DNA from 2 places in the Kribbella sp. NPDC054772 genome. Region 1 is predicted to be linked to the other one. Evidence: riboswitches for the same ligand, from Rfam matches in the RefSeq annotation. Region 1 holds a riboswitch; the other holds the start of a gene.
What was found. A riboswitch is a leader RNA that binds a small molecule or an ion and turns the genes downstream of it on or off. The one in region 1 is predicted to bind S-adenosylmethionine.
Positions count from the first base shown of each region.

Region 2: linked by a shared signal. The riboswitch ahead of ACWGID_RS04065 (aminotransferase class V-fold PLP-dependent enzyme) and the one ahead of thrC (threonine synthase) in region 1 are both predicted to bind S-adenosylmethionine.

Region 1 covers NZ_JBSHBJ010000013.1:7,385-15,068, reverse strand. Annotated here, with positions in the region: gene otsB (trehalose-phosphatase) at 1-256, shown strand, start outside; gene ACWGID_RS21120 (hypothetical protein) at 222-689, opposite strand; gene ACWGID_RS21115 (DNA-3-methyladenine glycosylase family protein) at 736-1,683, shown strand; SAM riboswitch class I at 1,872-2,013, shown strand; gene thrC (threonine synthase) at 2,027-3,292, shown strand; gene ACWGID_RS21105 (ubiquitin-like small modifier protein 1) at 3,289-3,564, shown strand; gene ACWGID_RS21100 (zinc-dependent alcohol dehydrogenase family protein) at 3,631-4,647, shown strand; gene ACWGID_RS21095 (flavodoxin family protein) at 4,637-5,086, opposite strand; gene ACWGID_RS21090 (hypothetical protein) at 5,154-6,377, opposite strand; gene ACWGID_RS21085 (dihydrodipicolinate synthase family protein) at 6,616-7,578, opposite strand; gene ACWGID_RS21080 (mandelate racemase/muconate lactonizing enzyme family protein) at 7,585-7,684, opposite strand, start outside.
Region 2 covers NZ_JBSHBJ010000002.1:243,724-251,407, reverse strand. Annotated here, with positions in the region: gene ACWGID_RS04075 (alkaline phosphatase D family protein) at 1-566, shown strand, start outside; gene ACWGID_RS04070 (prolyl oligopeptidase family serine peptidase) at 688-2,745, shown strand; gene ACWGID_RS04065 (aminotransferase class V-fold PLP-dependent enzyme) at 2,756-4,120, opposite strand; SAM riboswitch class IV at 4,137-4,250, opposite strand; gene ACWGID_RS04060 (DinB family protein) at 4,347-4,862, shown strand; gene ACWGID_RS04055 (DUF6351 family protein) at 4,936-7,029, shown strand; gene ACWGID_RS04050 (DUF4184 family protein) at 7,048-7,684, shown strand, end outside.

The DNA.
Region 1 (7,684 bases):
CAAGGGCGTCGCACTCCGCCGCCTGATCGAGTCGACCGGCGCCCGGTCGATCCTGTACGCCGGTGACGACCTCGGCGATCTCGCCGCGTTCCGGGCGATCCAGGAGCAGCGGGCGGCTGGGCTGCGCGCCGTACTGCTCGCGACCCGGTCGTCGAACGCGACCGAGCTGATCGAGGCCGCGGACATCGTGGTCGACGACCCGAGCGGCGTCGTGACGGTTCTCACTGCCCTTTCGGACGCGATCTCAGCTCGCTGAACGCCTGCGTCACGGTCTTGCCGAGCGGCTGGACCGGATGCTCGACGTACCCGCCGTCCTTGAGGCCGGCGAGCCGCTCGAACGGGTTCCGGGACGCCGGGTCGCCGGTGAGCAGGAACGAGATCACCACGCCGACGACGTACAGCGGGAGCATCGGGAGACCGAGCAGGCAGAAGTACTGCCAGGAGTGCCGTTCCTCGTGCCGGACGAGCGCCGGGTCGTCGAAGTACGAGCGGTCGTGCTTGCTCAGGATCACGTTCCCGATCGTGAACGCGCCCGCGACCGGGAAGCCGAGCCGGTACCCGTTCGCGAAGTACAGCCCTCGTGGCCCGCGGCTGAACGTCGCCCGCCCGAGCTTCCCGACGAAGGCGCCGGCGAGGGTGGACAGGTTGACGAAGTTGCCGATCAGCTTCACCCACTGCCAGCCACTCATGGCACTCAGTATGGGTTCTGTCGGTGGGGTGGGTAAGACTTGGCGGGTGAGTTCGGTGGTGCGGGTCTGGCGGCCTGGGCGCGTGGTGGATCCGCATTCGGTGATCGGCGGGTTGCGGAAGGGCCCTGGCGACCCGGCGTACGTGTTCGACGCGGGCCGGCGGACCGTGTGGCGGGCGACCCGGACACCCGAGGGACCGGTGCTGCTGCGACTCTCGCCGTACGACGGTGTTGTCGAGGCGGAGGCGTGGGGTCCGGGCGCGGAGTGGGCGCTCGACGGGGTGCCGGAGTTGCTCGGGGAGCTCGACAGTTGGGACGGGTTCGAGCCGCTGCCGGAGCATCAGGTGCTGGTGGATGCGGCGCGGCGGTTCCCGCACGTGCGCGTGCCGCGGTCGCGGGCGGTGTTCGAGGCGATGGCGGCCGCCGGGATCGAGCAGGTGGTGACCGGCAAGGAGGCGTTCCGGGCGTGGCGGCTGCTGCTGCGTGAGTACGGCGAGCCCGCGCCGGGGCCGGGTGGGCCGGAGGGACGGCCGATGATGGTGCCGCCGGCGCCGGAGGAGTGGCGGCTGATCCCGTCGTGGCAGTTCCTGCGGGCCGGGGTCGAGGGGCGGCGGTCGCGGGTGGTGCTGACGGCGGCCTCGCGAGCGCGGGCCTTGGAGCGGACGCTCGAGCTGACCGATTCGGCCGAGATCGAGCGGCGGTTGCGGTCGTTGCCCGGCGTGGGGGTGTGGACCGCGGCCGAGGTCCGGCAGCGGGCGCACGGTGACGCGGACGCGTTCTCGTTCGCGGACTACCACGTCTCCCGGAACGTGTCCTACGCGCTGATCGGCGAGGAGCTGGACGACGACGGCTGCGCCGAGCTCATCGAGCCGTACCGCGGGCACCGCTTCCGCGTCCAGCGCCTCCTCGAACTCACCGGCATCGGCCACCCCCGCTTCGGCCCCCGCAAATCCCTCCCCACCCACACCCCCGGCGCCACCCACCGCCTCCGCTGACCCCGCCGGCTCGAGGTGCGGATCTGCAGGCCATCACAATCGGCGGGCCGGGGGTGTGTTCACGCTCACGGGTGACGGGCGGGCGGGATTGTGATGGCCTGGGGATCCGGGCCGTGGGGCTGAGATCGTGCGTCTCGGATCGTGGGACCGGGCGACACAATTTGGACCCAATTGGGTAATCTCGGGGGAGCTCATCCAGAGGGACTGAGGGAAACGGCCCGTTGACGTCCCGGCAACCCTCCCCGTGGAGCCCCCGTCCGGGGCGTATCCGCGAGGGACCGGTGCCAAATCCGTCCCGCGCCGAGATCCGGCGTCCGGGGAAGATGAGGAGGGAACCTCACTCATGAGCCTGACCGCCGCCGGTACCCACACCATCCGTGAAGGTGCCTTTGGCAACGGTACGCACCTGAGCTGTCGCGCCTGTGGCGCGAAGTCGCCGCTCGGTCCGTTCTACGCCTGTATGGAGTGCTTCGGCCCGCTGGAAGTCGGATACGAGTACCCGACCATCACCCGCGAGCAGATCGAGGCCGGCCCGAAGAACATCTGGCGCTACCAGCCGCTGCTCCCCGTCCCCGTCGACGTGGCGAGCTACCCGAACACCGAGCCCGGCTACACCCGGCTCATCGACGCCAAGAACCTGGCCCGCGAACTGGGCCTGAAGAAGCTCTGGGTGAAGGACGACTCCGGCAACCCGACGCACTCGTTCAAGGACCGAGTGGTCGCGAGCGCGTTGAGCGCCACCCGCGAGCTGGGCATGAAGGTCTTCGCCTGCCCCTCCACCGGCAACCTGGCGAACGCGGTGGCCGCGGCCGCCGCCCGGGCCGGGATCCGTTCCGTCGTCTTCATCCCGAAGGACCTGGAGCGCCCGAAGATCATCACCACCGCCGTGTACGGCGGGACGCTGGTCGCCGTCGACGGCAACTACGACGACGTGAACAAGCTGGCCTCCGAGATCGCCGGTGAGGAGGAGGGCTGGGCGTTCGTGAACGTCAACGTCCGCCCGTACTACTCCGAGGGCTCGAAGACGCTGGCCTTCGAGATCGCCGAGCAGCTCGGCTGGCGGATCCCGCAGCAGGTCGTGATCCCGGTCGCCTCCGGTTCACAGCTGACCAAGATCGACAAGGGTTTCACCGAGCTCGGCAAGCTCGGGCTGGTCGACGCCACCGACTACAAGATCTACGGCGCTCAGGCCACCGGCTGCTCGCCGGTCGCGCAGGCGTTCCGGGACGGCCACGACGTGGTCAAGCCGGTGAAGCCGGACACGATCGCGAAGTCGCTGGCGATCGGCAACCCGGCCGACGGGCCGTACGTGCTGGACGTGGCCCGCCGGACCGGTGGCGCGATCGAGGACGTCAGCGACGAAGAGGTCGTCGAGGGCATCCAGTTGCTGGCCCGCACCGAGGGCGTCTTCGCCGAGACCGCGGGCGGCGTGACGGTCGCGACGCTGAAGAAGCTGATCGCCACCGGCCAGCTCGACCCCGAGGCCGAGACCGTGATCATCAACTCCGGCGACGGGCTGAAGACGCTCGACGCCGTGGCCGACCGGGTCGGCCCCAAGGTGACCATCCCCGCGTCGTACGACGCCTTCGTGAAGGCAGGACTGCAGTGAGTGTGAGCGTTCGGGTCCCGACCATCCTGCGGCCCTACACCCAGGGCGTGTCCGAGGTGTCCGCCGAGGGCGCGACGCTGACCGAGGTGCTCGACTCGCTGGACGCGTCGTACCCCGGGATCAAGGGGCGCGTGCTGGACGACTCGGGCGAGCTGCGCCGGTTCGTGAACGTGTACGTCGACGACGACGACGTCCGCTTCGCCGAGGGTCTGCAGACCGCGATCAAGGACGGCGGCCAGGTCTCGATCATCCCCGCGGTCGCCGGCGGCTGATCTTCCGCGCGGTTCTGGGCGTGGACCGCCCGGAACCGCCGCGCGCCGGCTGATTAAGCTGCGGGGATGCGCGCTGTCGTCATCGAGGAGTACGGCGTCCTGCCCGAGGTCCGTGAGGTTCCGGAGCCCGAGGTCGCCGCAGGTTCGGTGGTTCTGAAGGTTGAGGCCACCGGGTTGTGCCGCAGTGACTGGCACGGGTGGATGGGGCATGACTCCGACATCGTCCTCCCGCACGTCCCCGGGCACGAGCTCGCCGGCACCATTGCCGCGGTCGGTCCCGGGGTCTCCGGGTGGGAGGTCGGCGACCGCGTCACCACGCCGTTCATCTGCGCGTGCGGCGAGTGCGAGCAGTGCCGCGCCGGCGACCAGCAGGTCTGCCCCAACCAGCTGCAGCCCGGCTTCAACTACTGGGGTTCCTTCGCCGAGTACGTCGCGGTGCCGTACGCCGAGGTCAACCTGGTGCGACTGCCCGACGACATGGACTTCGGTACCGCGGCGGGCCTTGGGTGCCGCTTCGCCACGTCGTTCCGCGCCGTCCACCAGGTCGGTCAGGTGGCGCCTGGTGAACGCGTCGCCGTCTTCGGCTGCGGTGGCGTGGGTCTGTCCGCCGTGATGATCGCCGCCGCGCTGGGTGCCGAAGTCGTGGCGATCGACACCAACGCGCAGGCGCTGCAGATGGCTCGCGAGTACGGCGCCGCTCGCACGCTGCTGGCATCGGCCGACACCGTCGGCCAGCTCAAAGCTCTGGGCGGAGCGCACGTCACCATCGACGCGCTCGGCTCCGGCGACATCGTCCAGCAGGCCCTGCAGTCGTTGCGCCCTCGCGGCCGCCATGTCCAGGTCGGCCTCCTCCCGTCCGCCGTCACGCTGGACGTCGGGCGGCTCATCGGTCAGGAGCTCTCCTGGCTGGGCAGCCACGGCATGCCGGCCCACGCGTACCCCGAGATGCTGGATCTGGTTGCCACCGGCAACCTGAATCCCACCCAACTCGTCACCCGCAGCATCACCCTGGACGAAACTCCGGCCGCCCTCGCCGCCCTCACGAACGGCACCCCGGCCGGCGTCACCGTCATCATCCCGTAACGAGCCGCTCCGCGAACGCCCGCGCCGCGGTCAGATCCGCGGCGTTCGGCCGACGTTTGTTGAGCCCACCAACGAGTTTGAGCGGCGCCCACGTGTCGTACGCGCGGCACGTGAACGTCGCGTCGACGGCGTACCCCTTGGTGTCGAGGAGCTGGACCAGGGGGCGGGTGAAGCGCAGTACTTCGGGGAATCCGCTGGTGGCGAAGACGAACGCGCGCCCTGTGGCGGCCGGGAGGGTCTTGACGAAGTCGATCAGGTCCGGGTGCAGCTTCTGGTAGAAGACGCCCGATCCGAACCCGACGAGATCGGCCGCGGCCAGCTCCGCCGGGTCGACCTGTTCAGGCGAGACGACCTTCGCATCCAGTGCGTCGGCCATGCTGTCGGCGACCCGCCGGGTATTGCCGTGCGACACGGAGACACACACGATGACAACCTGCATCCTCGGGATCCTTTCGTTCGCTGATACAGCGAAGATCCCGCAGCGGTGCGAAACGTGACGACTGCGACTACAGGCGGATCAGGTAGACGGTCGGCGGGCGGCCGGTGCGGCCGTGTTGTTGGGTGCCGGTGGGGGCGGCGAGGCCGGCTCGTTCCAGGCGTTTCAGCACGCGGCGCGCGGTGCGGAGCTGTACGGCGAGATGGTCGGCGACGTCCTGCGTGGTGAGACCGTCGGGGAGTGCGGCGGTGAGTTCGCGCATCCGCGCGAGGGTCTGCGTATTGAGGCCGACCCGGCGGGCCAGCAGCGGCAGGCTCTCGGTGCCGCGGGCGGTGGACGGCTGGTCGCCGGAGGGCTCGATGACGATCTCGACGTCGTCGGACATCGACACGACCCCGGCAACCGACCCGATCGAGGCGGCCCGGCCGACGGCACGCCGGGCCAGCGCCTCGGCCTCTGCCGCGGTACGGCCGACGCCGAACCCGACGTACGCCGTGCTGTGCCGCGCCGCGAGGTTGTCGAGCAGCGGCATCCGGGCGAACTGCTCCGTGGCCTGCTCCAGCAGTCCGCGGGTGGTGACGACGAGGTGGCGGCCGTCGGGGAGCGCGGCGAGGCTGCCGCCGAGCGTGATCAGGTCGGCGGCGAGCGCGTCGTCCGGTTCTTGGAGATCGATGACGCCGAGCGCGACCTGCGCGTCGCCGACGTGCTGGCCGGTCGTCGTCAGGATCAACGCCTGGAGCGTGGAGCGGATCGAGTACCGCGACGGCGCCAGCCGGACCGACGGCATCTCGTTCTCGATCAGGTGGAAGGCCGATCCGAGGCAGCTGATCGCGACCTTGGTGTCGTGTTTCTCGCGGGCGTCGCGGTGGAAGTCGACGATGTCGTCCGACGTCAGGCCGGGCCGGTACGGCAGCACGTGGATCTGGTCCGTCGGCAGCTTCGCCTCGATCAGGGTCTCGAGGACTTCGGAACGCCGCAGCGTGTCGATCGAGAACCGGGTGACGTTGTGCCCGAGCCGGAGCAGCTCGACCAGCGCGCGGAGCAGCGTCGCCCCGTCGTACGAGACGTACATCGCCGGCCGGTCGATCACGCCGGCCGCGGTGGCGATCGTGTACGGGACGACGCCGGTGAACAGGAACGCGTCGACTTCCCGGTGCGCCTGCTCGACGAGCCCGACCGCTTCGTTCTCGTGCCGGTACGGGAGCGGGACGAGCGTGGTCCCGCTCGGGGCGCCGACCGCGGTGACGCGCTGCACCAGGTCCTCGGGACCGACCACACCGACCGCGAGCGCCATCAGCCCACCGCGCTTCGGAGATGTCCCCCAGCAGCCGAACAGATCCTCACGTGGTCCTCCGACAACTTCTGGTCTGGCCCTCAACTCGCAGAATAGCGCAGGGCTCGTCGAGATCTTGACGTTCCGGTCACGCTCTCCTAGTTTCGGTCAAGACCACAATTGCCGCCAGCCCCGAGGCGGTTCGCGACGGCGCTGGTGTGGTGGAGCGTGGAGGGAGCGCGCCACCGCACAGCCCGTGCTACCCAGGGTGCGCCGCCAGCTCTTCGAGACAGGCGACCACCAGATCCCGCTCGCCCGGCGGCAGCTGCGGGCCGAAGGGGTCGTACGCGGCCGCGGCCGGCACCAGCCCTTCCCACTCGGCCGCCCAGAGCATCCGTTGCACGTAGCCCTCGATCGGCGCGTAGAACGTGGCCGCGGCGAACCGGTCCAGCCGATCGGAGGCGGTCAAGAATCCCGAGTGGTCGCCGGCCGTCCAAGTCCGCAGTACGGCGGCCGACAGCTCCACCTGTGCCGACGCGATGCCGACGAGGGCGGTGTCCGCGCCCCACATGAACGACGGCCCGTACATCCGGTCCTCGCCGGTGATCAGCAGCTTCCCGCTGCCTCGCCCGGCCCAGATCGCGTCCTGACATCCGATCGCCCGGTCCAGCGTCGCCGTCTTCACGCCGAGCATGGCCGGCAGCGCGAGCAACTCCCGGATCAACGACGGTGAGTACGGATAGCCGCCCGCCTCGCCGTGCAGGTAGAACCCGACCAGCGGCAGCCCGCTCTCGGCCGCGACGCGCTCGTGCAACGCCACCGCCTGCGCGTCCCCGTCCGGCAGCTCACCAAGCGCCGCCAGCGGGTAGACCATGACGGCGTCGGCGCCACCCGCTGCAGCCGCCCGCGCCATCTCCACCGTCGCGTCCGCCGCCTCCTGCAGCGTGTGCGCCGACACGGACTTCGGGACGCCGACACCCGCGACTATCGGCAGGTCGGTGGCCTGCCGCCACGTCTCGAGCACCTTCGAACGGTCGCCCGCGGACAAGTACAGCCCGCGTCCGGTGTGGGCCCAGACCGCGACTCCGCCGATCGACTGCTTCGCCAACGTCACGGCGTACGCGGACAGCGCGTCCCACTCGACGACGCCGTCGGAGTCCATCGGGGTGACGACCGCGGGGAGCAGTGTGCCGCGGAGCCGTTCAACGAGTGGATGCATCATGACCTCTCACACCTCGTGCCCGAGACCGGGCGACTTCGGTACGTCGATCCAGCCGTCGCAGTCGGCGAACACGGTCGGGGCCAGCGGGTCCTCGTCGACCATCAAC
Region 2 (7,684 bases), on a different contig from region 1:
CGTCGACGGCCGGACCGGTCGCGATGCTCGGCGCCGAGCAGGCCGCCTGGCTGGTCCGTGAGGTCGCGGCGTCCAAGGCCACCTGGAAAGTGATCGCCAGCGACATGCCGATCGGCCTGCTGGTGCCGGACGGCGACCTGATCGAGGCGGTCGGGAACGGGCTGCCCGGTGCGCCCGGCGGTCGCGAGCACGAGATCGCCTGGGTGCTGAGCCAGTTCAAGAAGCGCAAGGTCCGCAACGCGATCTGGCTGACCGCGGACGTGCACTACGCCGCGGCCCACCACTACGACCCGGCGCGCGCGGCGTTCACCGACTTCGACCCGTTCTGGGAGATCGTGGCGGGCCCGATCAACGCCGGGACGTTCGGGCCGAACGGGCTGGACAGTACGTTCGGGCCGCAGGTCGTGTGGTCGAAGGCGGCCGACTTCCCGAACCAGTCGCCGGCCGGCGGCAACCAGTTCTTCGGTCACACAACGATCGACCCACGGACCGGCGTGTTCACCGTGTCGTTGCGGAACCTGTTCGGCAAGGTGCTCTGGTCGAAGGACATCAACCCCACCCGATAGAGCCTGGTTGAGAGGCCCGTCACTGATGGGTCCGTCGTACTCACCCGGCCCCGGCGCCTGCGCGGGATGCCGCCCACCGGGGCCGGTGAGTACGACGCGTTCTCCGGCTAGGTTTGGATTCATGACCTATCCGGAGAGCCGCCGCGACGACGTGGTCGAGACGATGCACGGACACCAGATCGCCGATCCTTACCGTTGGTTGGAAGACCCTGACGCGGACGACACCCAGGACTGGGTTCGCCGGCAGAACGCCTTCACCGAGGACGAGGTGTCGGGCTACGCGGAGCGCGCGTGGTTCCAGGACACGCTGTCCGCGATCCTGGCCAGGCCACGCGCCGGTGTGCCGGTGAAGAAGGCGGGTTGGTACTTCGCCGGGCGCAACGACGGCACGCAGGCGCAGGACGTGATCTACGTGGCCGAGTCGCTCGACGAACTGCTCAGCGGCGGCCGGGTGCTGATCGACCCGAACACGCTGTCCGCGGACGGCACCGACTCACTGGGCTCGTTCACCGTCAGCCCGGACGGCAAGTACTTCGCGTACGGCATCAACGAGAGCGGCAGCGACTGGACGACGTTCCGGCTGCTCGACATCGCCACCGGTACGCCGGTCGACGACGTGGTGTCCGAGGCCAAGTTCTCCGAGGCGACGTGGCTCCCGGACAGTTCGGCGTACCTGTATCTGCACTACCCGGTCAGTGGGCGGAACGAGGGGACCGAGACCACCTCGCTGGCTGCTGGGCGGCTGATGCTGCACAAGGTCGGTGCGCCGCAGTCCGAGGACGAGCTGGTGCTGAGCATCCCGGACAAGGAGCAGTACTTCTACACGCCTGAGGTGTCCGACGACGACCGGTACCTCGTCGTCCACATCACCGAGGGGACCGACCCGAGCACGCGGCTCTGGGTCTACCCGATCACCTCCGACGGGCTGGGCGAGCCGGTCAAGGTCGTGGACGAGTTCAAGGACGAGATCGCCTTCGTGCGGATGTCCGGGGACCACCTCGTCCTGCGGACCGACCGCGACGCGTCACGAGGCCGAGTGGTGCTGTCGACGCTGGCAGGCGAGTTCACCGACCTCATCCCGCAGGGCGAGGCGACGCTGCAGGCAGTCCGCGGTACGGCGAACGGCCTGGCCACGCTGACGCTTGTCGACGCGCAGTCGGTGCTGACGCTCTATGCGTTGGACGGATCCGGTGCGCGTGAGGTCGACGTACCTGGCGGGGGAGTGGTGGGGCTCAACGCGTCACCGGAGTACGACGAGCTGTTCGTCGGGCTGTCGACGACGACCGACCCCACGCTGTCGTACGTCGTGTCGACCGGGTCAGGCGACGTACGTGCACTGCCGGAGCTGGTCCGCGGCTCCGGTGGCTTCACGCCGCCGCAGGTCACCGTGACGCGCCGGATCGCTCCCGGACGCGACGTGCCGTACTTCCTGATCACCCGGTCCGACCTGGACTTCTCCGCACCGCGCCCGACCCTGATGTGGGGGTACGGCGGATTCCGCATCCCGATCCAGGCGGACTACCGTCCCGGCTGGCCGGCGTGGCTCGCCGCCGGCGGAGTACTGGTCATCGCCAACCTGCGTGGTGGTGGCGAGTACGGGACCGACTGGCACGATGCGGGGCGGCTCAAGAACAAGCAGAACGTGTTCGACGACTTCATCGCGGTCGCAGAGCACCTGCGCGACACCGGCGTGACCACTCCGGAGCAGCTGGCCATGCACGGCCGCAGCAACGGTGGACTGCTCGTCGGAGCGGTCATGACGCAGCGACCGGACCTCTTCGCGGTCGCACTGCCCGGTGTGGGCGTGCTGGACATGCTGCGGTTCCACAAGTTCACCGTGGGAGCGGCGTGGGCGTCCGACTACGGTCTGCCCGATGACCCCGAGCAGTTCGAGGACCTGTTGGCGTACTCGCCGCTGCATCGCGTCAGCGACGGGACGGCGTACCCGGCGACTCTGGTGGTCACTGGTGACCATGACGACCGCGTGGTGCCGTTGCACAGCCACAAGTTCATCGCGACCCTGCAGCATGCGCAGTCCGATCCGCGGCCTGTCTTGACTCGCGTCGAGGTCAACACCGGCCATGGCTTCGGAAAGCCCGCCGCGATGGTCGCTGCGGAGTGGGCGGACCTACTGGCGTTCGCTGCTCACCATGTAGGTCTCGTACCTCCCGAGCAGTAGGAGCGCTGCTTCACCAGATGCGCGGCGCGTGGAGGTCGCGGGGATCGTCGGCCGGCTGACAGCCGTGGGCGCTCTCCGCGTACTCCGTCCGCGGGCCAGTGGTGGCCAGCGTGCGTACGGCGTTGACGAGGCGGTCCACGTGCTCACGGGTCGTCCCGAGGCCGAGGCTGGCTCGGACCGCCGTACCGTGTTCGCTGCCGGTGGTGAGCAGGTGGCCGACCAGGAGGTGGGCGCAGAACTTGCCGTCGCGAACACCGATGCCGTACTCGGCGCTCAGCGCGGCGGACACCAGCGTCGAGGTCAGACCCTTGACGGTGAAGCAGACTGTGCCGACGCGGTCGGCGTCCGCACCGAAGATCGAGTACGTCGTGACGCCGTCGATCTGCGCGAGTCCGGTGCGCAGGCGGGCCAGCAGGCTGCGCTCGTGCTGCTCGATGGCGTCGCGGTGCTTGCTGATCGCGGCGCACGCGGAGGCGAGGGCGATCGCACCGATGACGTTGGGGGAGCCGCCCTCGTGCCGCGCCGGTCCGGTCGACCAGACCACGGTGTCGCTGGTGACCGCGTGGGTCGCGCCACCGCCGTACAGGTACGGGTCGGCGGCGTCGAGCCAGTCCGAGCGGCCGATCAGCGCGCCGGCGCCGTACGGGGCGTAGAGCTTGTGACCGGACAGGGCGACCCAGTCGACATCCAGTGTGGCGATGTCGACTGCGCGGTGCGGCGCGAGCTGGGCGGCGTCGAGGCAGACCCGGGCACCATGCGCCTTGGCGACGGCGGCGATCTCGGCAATCGGGAAGATCTCGCCGGTCACGTTGGACGCGCCGGTCACGACCACGAGGCGCGGGCCTTCAGGCGCCGCCCGCAGCGCGTCGGCGACGTTCGTCACGGCCTCGGTGGGGCTGCTCGGCGCGGCGAGCCGAATGGTCCGCTCGGCCGGCCAGGGGAGCAGCGCCGCGTGGTGCTCGGACTCGAACACGATCACGGTCGCGTCCGCCGGCACGGCGTGCGCCAGGAGGTTCAGCGCGTCGGTGGTCTGCCGGGTGAAGATCACCTGGTCGTCGGTCCGGGCACCGACGAAGGCGTGCACCTCGGCGCGTGCCCGCTCGTACCACTGGGTGGTGATCCGCGAGGCGTACCCGTTGCCGCGGTGCACCGACGCGTACGACGGCAGCGCGGCCTCGACGCTGTTCCGCACCGACTCCAGACACGGGGCGCTCGCACCGTGGTCGAAGTTCGCGTAGTCGGTGACCCGGCCGTCGGCGAGCGGGACCAGCAGGTCCGAGCCGACGGTGGCGGGGATGCTGCCGGTCGCGAGCCGGGCGACGGTCGGTCGGTTGGACGTCGTACTGGCCGGCTCGAGGATGGAGAGGATCGACATGCTGGTGCTCCCAGGAAGTCCGCGCTTGCCGAACGGGGTATCCGCACGGCCTGGTCTTCACCCGGGGCACCCCACCGCGGAGGAGGGTTGCCGGCCAGCGAGCCGGGGCTTGTCGCTGGCACTCATGACCTGCCGTGAACGGTAACGAACGGGATACGGGGTCCGCCAGTGCATATCTCATGTGATGAGATAGATGTACACAATGTGGGACAACGTGAGGATGGCAATGACCTGGAACGCACCTGCGGTCGAGCGGCCGGACGGCTCGCTGACTGCTCCCGAACGCGAGCTGCTGCAGGGTTATCTGGATTTCTATCGCACCACGCTGCTGTTCAAGTGCGCGGGGCTGACCGCCGAGCAGTTGGCGGCCCGCCCGTCGCCGCCGTCCAACCTCTCGCTGCTCGGCCTGATCCGGCACCTCACGAAGGTGGAGCGGATCTGGTTCCGCATCCACTTCGCCGACGCGCCCGCCGAGCCACTGTTCGCGCCCGAGCTCGGCAAGGACGCGGACTTCGAGCTGATCGATCCCGCTGACGCGCAGGCGGCGTACGAGGGTCTGATCGCGGAGTGGAAGCTGTCCGACGAGGCGGTCGCCGGTCGTTCCCTGGACGATCGCTTCACGTTCGGCGGCACCGAGTCGTCGCTGCGGATGATCTACATCCACCTGATCGGCGAGTACGGCCGGCACTGCGGCCATGCCGACCTGCTCCGCGAGCAACTGGATGGCACCACCGGCGCGTAAATGGTCCACGGCAGGTGGAAAACGGTTGCCGTTCACTCTTCCCGGCGCGGACTTACCGTGCTCAACTCGTCACATGAAGCGAACGACCGCCCTCGTGGCGCTTGCAACAGCGATGATTGCCGCTGTCCTGGCGTTGCCCGCCAGTGCGGCGTCCGGGGTGCGGATCGAGGTGCTGTCCGCACCCCGCCCCGACATGGTCAGCGACGGCAACGCGCTGGTCTCCGTCTCCGGCCGGCACCTGGAGGACCTGAAGGTCCGGCTGAACGGCCGTGACATCACTAGTACCTTCACCCGGACCGCGGACAAGCTGGTCGGCGTCGTCCAAGGCCTCGTCGACGGCCGCAACACGCTCACTGCGGCCGATGCGCGGCTCGAACTCACCAACCATCCGCGGACCGGCCCGATGCTCGCCGGCCCGCACGAGACGCCGTTCGTTTGCGGTACGGCGACCTTCATCACCCTCGCGAAGGTCCCGCTCGGCCCACCGACCGACGCGAACTGCTCGGTGCCGATCCGCGTCGACTACCTGTACCGCTCGACCGTGGACCGCTCACTGAAGGTGCTCCCGGCAACGAAACCGGCGGACCTCGCCACCACCACGACCTCGGACGGCCGGACCGTGCCGTACGTCGTCCGCGTCGAGACCGGCGTGATCAACCGGTCGATCTACGAGTACGCCGTACTCAACGATCCCGCCGCGGGTGAACCGAGCGCGCTGAAGGCGCCGACCGGCTGGAACGGCCGCCTGGTCTACACGTTCGGCGGCGGCTGCCCGGGTGGTTGGTACCAGCAGGGGAGCGGCACCGGCGGCGTCAACGACGACGTACTGCTCGGTCGTGGGTACGCCGTCGCGTCGTCGAGCCTGAACGTGTTCGGGGTGAACTGCAACGGCGTACTCGCGGCCGAGACGATGTCGATGACCCGTGAGCACATCCTCGAGAGCATCGGCGTACCGAAGCAGACCATCGGCTGGGGGTGCTCGGGCGGTTCGTACCAGGTGTTCCAGATCGCCGAGAACTATCCGGGCCTGCTCGACGGGATCATGGCGTCCTGCGTGTTCCCGGAGGTCGGCTTCGCGACGCTGCACACGATCACCGACGCGTTGCTGCTGGACCACTACTTCAAGTCCGCGACCGGCTGGACCGACGAACAGAAACGGGCCGCGTCCGGGTTCGGCATGGTCACCACGATCGCCAACCTGGCTGGCGCCGGCCGACGGATCGACCCGCGGGTCTACTGTCCCGCGCAGCTCCCGGTCGCGCAGCGCTACGACCCGGTCAGCAACCCGGACGGCGCGCGCTGCGACGTCTACGACCATCAGGTCAACATCTGGGGCAAGAACCCAGCAACCGGTGCGGCCCGGCGCCCGCTGGACAACGTCGGGATCCAGTACGGCCTCGACGCGCTGAACGCGGGCAAGATCACCGCGGCGCAGTTCCTGGACCTCAACCGCGCGATCGGCGGGTTCGACACCGACGCGAACTTCGTACCCGCCCGGACCGTCGCGGACCAGCGCGCGATCGACACGGCGTACCGGACCGGTCAGCTGATCAACGGTGGTGGGGGACTGGCCAGTACGCCGATCATCGACTACCGCCAGTACTGGGACCAGTTGCCGAACGGCGACATCCACCTGATCTTCCACTCGTTCTCGCTCCGCGAGCGGTTGCAGAAGGCGAACGGCGACTTCGGCAACCACGTGATGCTCGTCCAGGCCGGAGACGCGGCGGGCGGCTTCAGCACCAAGAACCCGGTGCTCACCAACGCACTGGACGCGCTCGACCGGTGGATGGACGCGACCGACGCGGACCAAGGGCCCGGCTCGCCGCATGAACGTCTGCTGCGCAACAAGCCGACGTCGCTCACGGACGCGTGCTGGAGCCCGCAGAACCAGAAGATCGTCGAGACGCAGGTCGACGGCATCGGAACGACCAAGTGCAACACGCTGTACCCGGTGTGGCCGGCGCCGCGTCAGGTGGCCGGCGCCTCCGTTGCCAACGACGTCATCAAGTGCCGCCTGCATCCGATGACGCGGTCCGACTACAAGGCCAAGCTGACCGCAGCGCAGTGGAAGACGCTGCGTCAGACCTTCCCCAACGGCGTCTGTGACTGGTCGAAGCGAGGTATCGGCCAGCAGGACCCGGGCCCGAGCTGGCCAACCTTCTGACCTCCTAGGCTGCGGGGTGTGCCCTTCACGCTGGCCCACCCCGCGGCCATCCTCCCGCTGATCCGCCGGCCCCTCGTCGCATCGGCCCTGATCGCCGGCGCCGTCGCACCAGACCTGCTGTACGTCGACCCGCTCTATCGGTTCGCCACGCAGCAGGTCAGCGGCAACTTCACTCTGACGCTCACGCACGAGTTCACGTCCGCGTTCTGGCTGGACCCGCTGTTGGCGCTCCTCCTGCTCGCCGTCTTCACCGTCCTCCTCAAGCGCCCGCTGATCGCGCTCGCGCCGCCGTCGCTGGCTGCGCGCCTCCCGTCCCCGCGGCGCATTCCTCGGGTGCCAGGCGTTCGGGTGCTGCTGTGGACCGTCGTCTCGGCCGTCCTCGGCGCCCTGACCCACGTCATCTGGGACTCCTTCACCCACGGCGACGGCTACTTCGTCCAGCAGTTCCCCGACGTCTTCCGCGCCACCGTGACCCCGGCCTGGGACGTCAATCGGATCCTGCAGTACGTCAGCACCGTCGGCGGCTGCCTGGTCCTCGCCGTCTGGCTCTACCGCTGGTTCCGCCGTACGACGCCGGCTCCCGTCACTCCGGGTGACCAGGTCGCCCCCTGGGTCCGGTACGTCGTACTCGCCGCCGGGACCCTCCTCGCAGCGA